DNA from 3 places in the Vibrio sp. STUT-A11 genome. Region 2 is predicted to be linked to each of the others. Evidence: riboswitches for the same ligand, from Rfam matches in the RefSeq annotation. Region 2 holds a riboswitch; each other region holds the start of a gene.
The links. Region 2 has a riboswitch for thiamine pyrophosphate ahead of thiB (thiamine ABC transporter substrate binding subunit). Riboswitches for the same ligand answer to the same signal wherever they lie in the genome.
Positions count from the first base shown of each region.

Region 1 (3,276 bases), 390 kb from region 2:
TTTCTCTAGAAATAGAGAGTAAGAATTTGCTTGGCGACCATAGCGATTTGGACCCACCTGATTTCCATTCCGAACTCAGAAGTGAAACGAATTAGCGCCGATGGTAGTGTGGGGCTTCCCCATGTGAGAGTAGGACATCGCCAGGCTTTAGTTTTATTTTCACTTTTTTGAAAAGTGAAGACAAAAGCGGACATCTGCTTATGCGGATGATGCCACTGCGGAGTGGTAGTTCAGTTGGTTAGAATACCGGCCTGTCACGCCGGGGGTCGCGGGTTCGAGTCCCGTCCACTCCGCCACTTAATTTGAAGGTTTCGACCTTCGGTCGAATGAGTCCCGCTTGAACGCAAGCCCGGCCATTCCGCCACTTATATAGAGCCTCGCTTATGCGAGGTTTTGTCGAATTTAGAATATAATAAATTCTTCAGGGGTGTAGCTCCAATTGGCAGAGCAGCGGATTCCCCAAAGTTTGCGAGATGGCGCGTGTTGGGAGTTTGAATCTCTTAATCCATCGACAATTTGATTACCTATTTCTAGGGGTGTAGCTCCAATTGGCAGAGCAGCGGATTCCAAATCCGCGTGTTGGGAGTTCGAATCTCTCCACCCCTGCCATGTTTAAAGCCTCAGTCGAAAGACTGGGGCTTTTTTCATTTTCATCTCATAAAATATCCAAAAAGTGACACCTGTAACATTTAAAATGTTTTTATGTCGGCTAGGACTTATTAGTTGAATTCTAAGATTGTATTAACGATCTTAAGGCGATTTTGATTACAATGTCGCCATAAAAATTTGGGGGGATTATGGGACAACTTTATATTTTAGGTTTTATCGCCGTGGGTGGGGCATTTGGGGCGTGTTCTCGTTACCTTATTTCTGAGTTGTGTGTAACTCTTTTAGGCCGTGGTTTCCCTTATGGTACGCTAACCGTTAACGTCGTCGGTTCTTTTATTATGGGATTATTGATTGCCGCTTTTGAGAACGAGATGTTGGCAACCGACCCTTGGCGACAAATCGTTGGCTTAGGCTTTTTAGGGGCTTTGACCACGTTTTCCACATTCTCGATGGATAATGTGCTCCTTATGCAGCAAGGTGCTTTTTTTAAAATGGGTTTGAATATCCTGTTGAATGTGACGCTGAGTATTTCTGCTGCGTGGATTGGCTTCCAATTAATGATGCGCAACTAGAAAAAGCTATAAAATCTGATTTGTTCGGCTTGGTTTAATCAAGCCGTTTTTATATACTGACTTCACTTGTCGGAGTGCCATAAGGCTGAGACCGTTAATTCGGGATCCGTTGAACCTGATCTGGTTAGTACCAGCGAAGGGAACAGGAGAAGATACCTACACCAGATCTAATCTGGCTAACCTATCAAAACGTCGAATGTTGTTTTAGAGCTCTGTCAGTTCTTTATTCGACCCCTCTTGTCGCATCTATCCGCCAAGCATTTTTATCCCAATACTTTTTATTTAAAATAACAAGCAAGGAAAAATGCTATGTCGAATCGCAAACAAGCGAGACTGGAAGCAAAACAGTTTATTGAAACTCTCTCAGTACAGCCGTACCCAAATTCAAACAAAGTCTATGTAGAAGGCTCACGCCCAGATATCCGTGTCCCGATGCGTGAGATCTCTTTAGCTGACAGCCTTATCGGTGGTACCAAAGAGGCTCCTGTTTTCGAGCCAAACGAGTCGGTACGTGTTTATGATACCTCTGGTGTATACACTGATCCATATCACTCTATCGACCTTTACAATGGCTTACCGAAGCTTAGAGAGGGCTGGATTGAAGAACGAAACGACACTGAAATTCTTCAAGATGTCAGCTCTGTTTACGCAAAAGAGCGTTTGGAAGATGAAACGTTGGACGAGCTGCGTTACGGAAATCTGCCTCATATTCGACGTGCTAAAGAAGGGCACTGTGTCACTCAGCTTCACTACGCACGTAAAGGGATTATTACGCCTGAAATGGAGTTCATCGCTCTACGTGAAAACATGGGGCGCGCTAAGTATCGTGATGAAGTGCTAAACCAGCAGCACCCAGGCCAAAACTTTGGAGCTAATCTACCAAAAGACATTACTGCTGAGTTTGTCCGCAAAGAAGTGGCAGAAGGTCGTGCCATCATTCCATCAAATATCAACCATCCAGAATCAGAACCAATGATTATCGGGCGTAACTTCTTAGTCAAAGTGAACGCGAACATTGGTAACTCGTCGGTGACATCTTCAATCGAAGAAGAAGTAGAAAAACTCGTATGGGCCACGCGTTGGGGTGGGGATACCGTTATGGATCTCTCTACCGGGCGCAACATCCACGAAACCCGTGAATGGATTTTACGTAATAGCCCGGTGCCAATTGGTACAGTTCCAATGTATCAGGCGCTAGAAAAAGTAAATGGTATTGCGGAAAACTTAAACTGGGAAGTGATGCGTGACACCTTAATCGAGCAGGCAGAGCAAGGCGTGGATTACTTTACCATTCACGCAGGTTTGTTACTCCGTTATGTTCCGATGACGGCAAAACGTGTTACTGGCATCGTTTCTCGAGGTGGCTCCATCATTGCTAAATGGTGTTTAGCGCATCATCAGGAAAGCTTCCTTTACACTCACTTCCGCGAAATCTGTGAAATCTGTGCTAAGTATGACGTTGCACTTTCATTGGGTGATGGCCTACGTCCTGGTTCAGTCGCAGACGCTAATGACGAAGCACAGTTTGCTGAATTAAGAACCCTTGGTGAGTTGACTAAGGTTGCCTGGGAGTATGACGTACAGGTGATCATCGAAGGCCCAGGACATATCCCAATGCACATGATCAAAGAGAACATGGATCAGCAACTGGAACATTGTCATGAAGCACCGTTCTACACCTTAGGTCCACTAACTACTGATATTGCACCGGGCTACGACCATATTACTTCCGGTATTGGTGCGGCGATGATTGGTTGGTATGGCTGTGCAATGTTGTGTTATGTCACACCTAAGGAACACTTAGGTCTGCCAAACAAGGAAGATGTGAAGACCGGCATGATCACCTACAAGCTGGCTGCACATGCTGCTGACTTGGCAAAAGGGCATCCAGGTGCACAGGTCCGTGATAATGCGCTATCTAAAGCACGTTTTGAATTCCGTTGGGAAGACCAATTCAACTTGTCATTGGACCCTGATACTGCGCGTTCTTTCCATGACGAAACACTGCCGCAAGAGTCTGGGAAAGTGGCTCACTTCTGTTCAATGTGTGGCCCTAAATTCTGCTCGATGAAGATTTCTCAGGAAGTCAGAGAAT
Region 1 is NZ_AP026763.1:30,660-33,935, forward strand. Features, by position in the region: rRNA gene rrf (5S ribosomal RNA) at 30-146, shown strand; tRNA gene OO774_RS00135 (tRNA-Asp) at 220-296, shown strand; tRNA gene OO774_RS00140 (tRNA-Trp) at 533-609, shown strand; gene crcB (fluoride efflux transporter CrcB) at 798-1,181, shown strand; TPP riboswitch at 1,242-1,340, shown strand; gene thiC (phosphomethylpyrimidine synthase ThiC) at 1,491-3,276, shown strand, end outside.
Region 1: linked by a shared signal. The riboswitch ahead of thiC (phosphomethylpyrimidine synthase ThiC) and the one ahead of thiB (thiamine ABC transporter substrate binding subunit) in region 2 are both predicted to bind thiamine pyrophosphate.

Region 2 (3,276 bases):
GTTGCTACTTTTAAAGAGTTGAATAGCGCAGACCAAAAACGTTCGTCATTTAATACCGAGCCAACCTGTTGATTTATGCCGCTCAGAATCACCATCGCAAGTGGTGGGATAACCAGTAAAAAGGCACCCATGATCCAAAAGCTATCCCAAGCTTTTGACCACCCATGATCCTTCGTTAAGTATTGCTGTACCGATGTGCTGCCAGAGCTTATAGACACTGGCTTTGTCAGCTTCTGTACGCCTATCGCGATCACACCGCACAACAACATTTGCCACAGTGCTAATAGCGCGCCGGCCTGCAGGTCAAAGTCAAATTTTATCGCTTGGTAAATGGCCAACTCAATGGTGGTCGATTTAGGCCCGCCTCCCAGTGCCATCACCGTGGCGAAACTGGTAAAGCACAGCATAAAGACAAGGCCACTTACATGTGGCAATTGTTGTCTTAATCGAGGCCACTCAACCCAACGAAACTTATCCCAATGGCTCATGCCGAGATGAGCACATAGCTTATGTTGCTCAGCAGGAATCGACTCCAGTGTTTGCAACAATAATCGCGCAGCGTAAGGCAGATTAAAGAACACATGCGCCAGCAAAATGCCGTTCAAACCATAGATCGAGAATGGCAGCTTGGCATCAAGGGTTTGCAACCATTGGGCAATCAAACCGCTATTGCCATATATCGCCAGCAAGCCAAAAACCCCGACTAAAACAGGCAGAACTAAGGTGGAAGCGAACAGTTTGAGCAGTAATGGCTTACCGAAAAATTCACGGCGGGAAAGCGAATGGGCGACGGGAATCGCCAAACCCACACTAAGCAACGTGGATAGAAAAGCCTGATAGAAGCTGAACTTAGTAACGTGCTGATAATAGGGATCATGCCAAATCAGCGACACATCCAGAGACGGAGCCTGAACAGCCAAAGCACTCAGCGCAGAAAGAACAAAGGCCGCGATGACTATCGCGACCCCTATGCCTAATTTGGGTACAGTATTCAAACGGAACTCTTAGAAAGTCAGGGCGCTTTGCCATTCACGAATCCAAGTCTTACGCATTTTTGCCACTTCATCGGCGCTAAAGCTCAACGGCTTACTTGGTACGTTCAAGGTTTCAAAGCCTTTTGGAAGGGCAACGTCAGTGACTGGGTACATCCAGTTACCCGTTGGCATGGCTGACTGGAACTCGTCACTCAGAATAAAACTCAAGAACTCGTCCGCCAGCTTGGCATTGTTTGAGTCTTTCACCTTGGCCGCGACTTCCACTTGCATGTAATGCCCTTCAGCGAAATCTGCTGTGGCAAATTTTGCATCTTCTTCGGCAATCAAGTGGTAGGCTGGTGATGTGGTGTAAGAGAGCACTAAGTCTGATTCACCCTTGAGGAACATGGAGTACGCTTCTGACCAACCTTTAGTCACCGTGACGGTTTTATCTGCCAGCTGCTGCCACGCTTGTGTCGCACTGTCGCCATAGATTGACTTCATCCACAGCATCAAACCCTGCCCCGGAGTTGAAGTACGAGGGTCCTGATAAATCACTTTAAGATCATCACGCTCTTCCACCAGCTCTTTCATGCTTTTTGGTGGGTTAGCCAACTTTTCTTTATTGTAAACGAACGCGAAATAACCATAGTCATAAGGCACGAAGGTTTTATCGTTCCAGCCATTTGGTAACACAGTTTTAGAGGTATCAACATGGTGCTCAGCCAACAAACCTGTTTTCTGCGCTTCCGCCATCAGGTTGTTATCCAGACCTAACACGATATCCGCTTTGCTGTTACTGCCTTCCAGACGCAGGCGGTTCAAAATCGATACACCGTCATCAAGAGCAACGAAATTTACGTCACAGCCGCATTTCGCTTCAAAAGCTTGTTCGATTTTAGGACCCGGTCCCCAATCCGCAGCGAATGAGTCGTAGGTGTAGATGGTTAATGTGTTTTCAGCAGCGAATGCTGAAGTTGTTGTCATTGCAGCAAGGGCAATCAGGCTTAGAGTGGGTTTCACTGCTCGCTCTCCATGTCTATTTCAGAGAAATTAGTTGAGCGGCACAGGTTTGAGGCGGCTATTGGGATGGCTAATATCCAGACTCAATTCCTACGCCAGCATTATCTGGTTCAGGTATTACGGGTCCCCATAGCCTAACTAGGTTAAGCCATTAGGTCTCAGCGCCCTTAAGTATTGATGAACACAATACAAAATGGGGTTGCTCCCCGATGAGTTGGATGGATTGTATACCCAAACCCCCTCGCGATGCTAGGTTACGCGAGGGGGTTTGGTACTTAGATGAAGATCGGGCTACGTAGCAAGATAACTATTTATGAACGTTGGTCGTATCCCCAGCGCGGGACCAATCCTTGCTCAATCCCCAGATGGTCGAGAATTCGCGCCACCATAAAGTCGATTAAGTCTTCGATAGTCTTTGGCTGATGATAAAAACCCGGCGCTGCTGGCATGATGGTTACGCCCATTTGCGACAGCTTGTGCATATTTTCCAGATGTAGGGTCGAAAATGGCGTTTCACGCACTACCAGAAGCAGCTGGCCACGCTCTTTCATCACCACATCGGCGGCACGCTCAATCAGGTTATCCGACATACCATGTGCAATCGCCGCGACGCTGCCTGCCGAACACGGACAAACCACCATTTGTTTTGGAGCCGCAGAGCCTGAAGCCACTGGCGAGAACCAATCATCTTTACCACAGACAGTAATGTTGTCAGGATTACACTTCAGGTGCTCCACCAGCGCTTTTTGCGCCGCATCAGGACCACTTGGCAGCTTCAGGTCATGCTCGGTTGCCATCACAACCCTCGCCGCGGAAGATATCAACACATAGACGTGATAATCCGCAGCGACCAAACATTGCAGAAGTCTCAAGCCATAAGGCGCACCAGAAGCGCCAGTCAGTGCTAGGGTAATGGCTTTTTTTTGTTGATGTTTTTTGTCAGACATAAGGATTAAGCTTTTTGTTTTAATTGTTCGAGAAGTTTACCGTGAATACCGCCAAAGCCACCATTGCTCATAACCAGAATTTGGTCATCAGGCTTTGCACGTTCAACGATTTTCGCAACAAAACGGTCTAAATCAGCGTCAACAAAAGCCGGTTGCTGGCATTGGTCTGCAATTTCCTGTACCGACCATTCAATATTGTCTGGCTGGAACAAAAATACTTCATCGGCACTGTGCAATGACTCCGCCAGCGTATTCTTGTGCACACCACGCTTCATGGTGGCGGAGCGAGGCTCCAGTACTGCTAAGATACGTTTGTCACCCACCTTGTTACG
Region 2 is NZ_AP026763.1:3,013,774-3,017,049, forward strand. Features, by position in the region: gene thiP (thiamine/thiamine pyrophosphate ABC transporter permease ThiP) at 1-995, opposite strand, end outside; gene thiB (thiamine ABC transporter substrate binding subunit) at 1,005-1,997, opposite strand; TPP riboswitch at 2,068-2,216, opposite strand; gene OO774_RS14020 (flavin prenyltransferase UbiX) at 2,309-2,944, opposite strand; gene mpl (UDP-N-acetylmuramate:L-alanyl-gamma-D-glutamyl-meso-diaminopimelate ligase) at 2,950-3,276, opposite strand, start outside.

Region 3 (3,276 bases), on a different replicon from region 2:
CACGACCGTTTTTCCTTTGAGCAGTGTGGCCGATAAGGTTTGCAGCTTATGACGAGTAACGGCATCGAGCGCAGAGAAAGGCTCGTCCATCAAGACCAGAGGTTTGTCCTGCATCAGTGTACGAGCAAGAGCAACACGCTGGCGCATACCTCCGGAAAGTTGCGTTGGCTTAGCGTAGGCGTAGTCAGCTAATCCAACTTGTTCGAGCAATTGAATAGCGCGCTGCTTCTCCCTTGCGGAATTTGAGTTGGCGTGAGAAAAGCGAGAACTCAAACAAACGTTGTCCAGCGCGTTGAGCCACGGCAGTAACAAGTCCTGTTGAGCCATGTAAGCGATACGCTCGTGCAAAGCTATTCCGTCAGTGGTCGTCAGTTCACCTTGCCATTTCACCTGTTCATCAAGTAAACCGGCAAGATAACGCAAAATGGTGGTTTTACCGCAGCCGCTTCGCCCCAGTAAAACCGTCCACTGACCTGCAGGAATGGTCATATTCACCCCTGCCAGCGTAGGTGTTTGGCTGTCGTTGTATTGCAAACATGCATCACTAAACTGAATACCAATCGCTTTAGTGCACATTGTGACATTTCCCAAAATTGGGGCCTGCGAAGAAGTGGTGAACCGGGCCGTGACCTTTACCGACTTCCAGCTCATCGGCATGGGCGATAGCTTGAGAGATATACTGTTTACCTAAATGCACGGCTTTGTGTAGGTTATTGCCTTGGCCAAGGTAAGAGGCGATCGCAGAAGAAAGGGTACAGCCTGTGCCGTGGGTGTTTTTGGTTGGGAAACGTTTTGAACTGATCAATTCTGCAGAATCCTGCAGGATAAGCAGGTCGTTACTGTTTTCATCTTTCTCTAGGTGACCGCCTTTCAACAAAACCGCTTTAGCACCAAGAGAGCGAAGGTTGTCAATCATCTGATTCATTTCCGCTTCGGATTCTGGCACAGGTTTCCCAGTTAACGCGGCACCTTCAGGAAGATTAGGGGTGATGATGTCGGCGAGAGGGATGAGTTCTTCTTTTAATGTGCTTATCGCAGAGTGTTCCAGCAATAAATCACCGCTGGTGGCCACCATTACTGGGTCAATGACCAGATGCTTCGGTTGGTATTGTTTAATTTTGTTAGCCACCACTTTGATGATGTTGGCATCGGCCAGCATGCCGACTTTAACCGCCACGATATTAAGGTCGGTAAAGACGGCATCGAGTTGGCTTTCTACATGCTCAAGCGGAATAGGAAAAATGGCGGAAACGCCTTGAGTATTTTGCGAGGTAATTGCAGTAATGACAGAGCAAGCAAAACTGCCCGTTGCCGACATGGCTTTGATGTCTGCCTGAATGCCAGCGCCGCCGCCACTGTCTGAACCGGCGATCGTTAATACGATTGGGGTGGTTGAAGATGGCGTCTTGTGAGAATTAGGCTGTGAGTGCTGCGTCATGGTCGCTCCTATTACAAGACGTATAGGAACTGACTTTGACCACGGTAGGCAGATCGATTTTCGTATCCGCTGCAGCGTGCCTAGTAAGTTAGGCGAAAGGCAAAGTGCGCATAGTTCCCTACGTCAGTGCTAACTGAATCAGGTTCAACGGGTCTCGAATTTCGATCTCAGCCAACGTGTAATACGTGGCCCCCCGACTATTTCGTTTGGATGATAGCAGGACACTTACTTAAGGGATACGTTTTTTAAGTGTTCATTTATGTGTTGTGAGTGATAGAGTAGCCATTATATGTTTTGTAGCGCGGAATTGACCAGTGCAACTCTCTGGTTTATGTGCAGAAACTGGAATATTTCATAATCAATCGTGGTGTCACTTAGCAAGGATTAGCACAAAACAAGGTTAATAAGATGTTAAAATTTAACGTATTGCCAATTTAACGTTACTGAATTAGCAGTAAGTTATTTAGGAAGGCTAAGACGATCATCAAGCAAGGAGACTTCATGCTTAATTCTGTAACAGCGAAGTCAGTGATCGATCATGCTCTTTTTTTAGGAGCTGATTTCGCTGAGCTATTCGTTGAACATCATCAAACTAACACCGTCCAGATAGCATCTGGTGAGGTGGATAAGGTCAATTCCGGTATCGATTTTGGTATCGGTATTCGCCTTTTCTTCGGTCACAAAGTGCTTTATGGTTACACCAACAGCACAGACGAAGCAGAACTAAAACGCGTCACCTCGTTGCTGGCTGCGAAAGACAAACGTGAGCAAATCGCATCTGCGGGTTCTATTAATTTGAATCGCTACCCAGTTCAGCACGGATGCCGTTTGCCTCTGAGCAAAGACGCCAATCTGGATTCTAAAATCGCGTTTCTTTTGCAAGTTGACCAAGCGGCACGAGCGGAAAGTGAATACATCAGCCAGTTTATTGGTAGTGTGCTACAGCGAGAGCAGCAGGTATCTATCTTCAACTCGGAAGGTTTACACGTTGATGATACGCGTCATTACATTCGCGTCGCAGGTAACACCGTTGCGCAAAAAGGCAATGAACAGTCTTCTGGCATGGAAGGTCCTGGTGCACTGGCTGGCTGGGAGTTCAGTGAGCAGATAGATGCCAAGGAACTGGGTCAAACTATCGCACAACAAGCTTTGGTTAAGCTTGGTGCAGATGCGTGTCCATCGGGTGAAATGCCAGTGGTTATCGGCAATGGTTTTGGTGGTGTTATTTTCCACGAAGCGTGTGGTCACTTGCTTGAAACCACATCGGTCGCTAAGAAGGCGTCAGTGTTCCACGATAAGATGGGCGAAATGATTGCTCATACGGCCGTAAACGCCGTCGATGATGGCACGATGACCAATGAATGGGGCTCAATTCATGTCGATGACGAAGGGTTGCCTACTCAGCGCACTCAACTTATCAAAGACGGTAAGTTAACTAGCTTTATGGTCGACAAAATGGGCGGCATGAAAACGGGTTATGAGCCAACTGGTTCAGGCCGCCGCCAAAACTATAAGTTCGCTCCGACTTCGCGTATGCGTAACACCTTTATTGAAGAAGGTGAGTATTCACTGGACGACATGCTGGCAGGTGTTGAGCGTGGTATTTACGCCAAGAAAATGGGCGGCGGTTCTGTGCAACCAGGTACGGGCGAGTTCAACTTTGCAGTACGCGAAGCTTATCTGATCGAAAACGGCAAAATCACCAAACCACTCAAAGCGGCAACGCTGATCAGTACCGGCCCTAAAGTTCTGAAAGAAATCAGCATGGTGGGTAAGGACATGGCACTCGCTCCAGGTATGTGTGGTTCTGTGAGTGGTGCTGTACCAACAACCGTCGG
Region 3 is NZ_AP026764.1:578,783-582,058, forward strand. Features, by position in the region: gene OO774_RS18190 (ABC transporter ATP-binding protein) at 1-576, opposite strand, end outside; gene thiD (bifunctional hydroxymethylpyrimidine kinase/phosphomethylpyrimidine kinase) at 566-1,438, opposite strand; TPP riboswitch at 1,537-1,644, opposite strand; gene OO774_RS18200 (TldD/PmbA family protein) at 1,940-3,276, shown strand, end outside.
Region 3: linked by a shared signal. The riboswitch ahead of thiD (bifunctional hydroxymethylpyrimidine kinase/phosphomethylpyrimidine kinase) and the one ahead of thiB (thiamine ABC transporter substrate binding subunit) in region 2 are both predicted to bind thiamine pyrophosphate.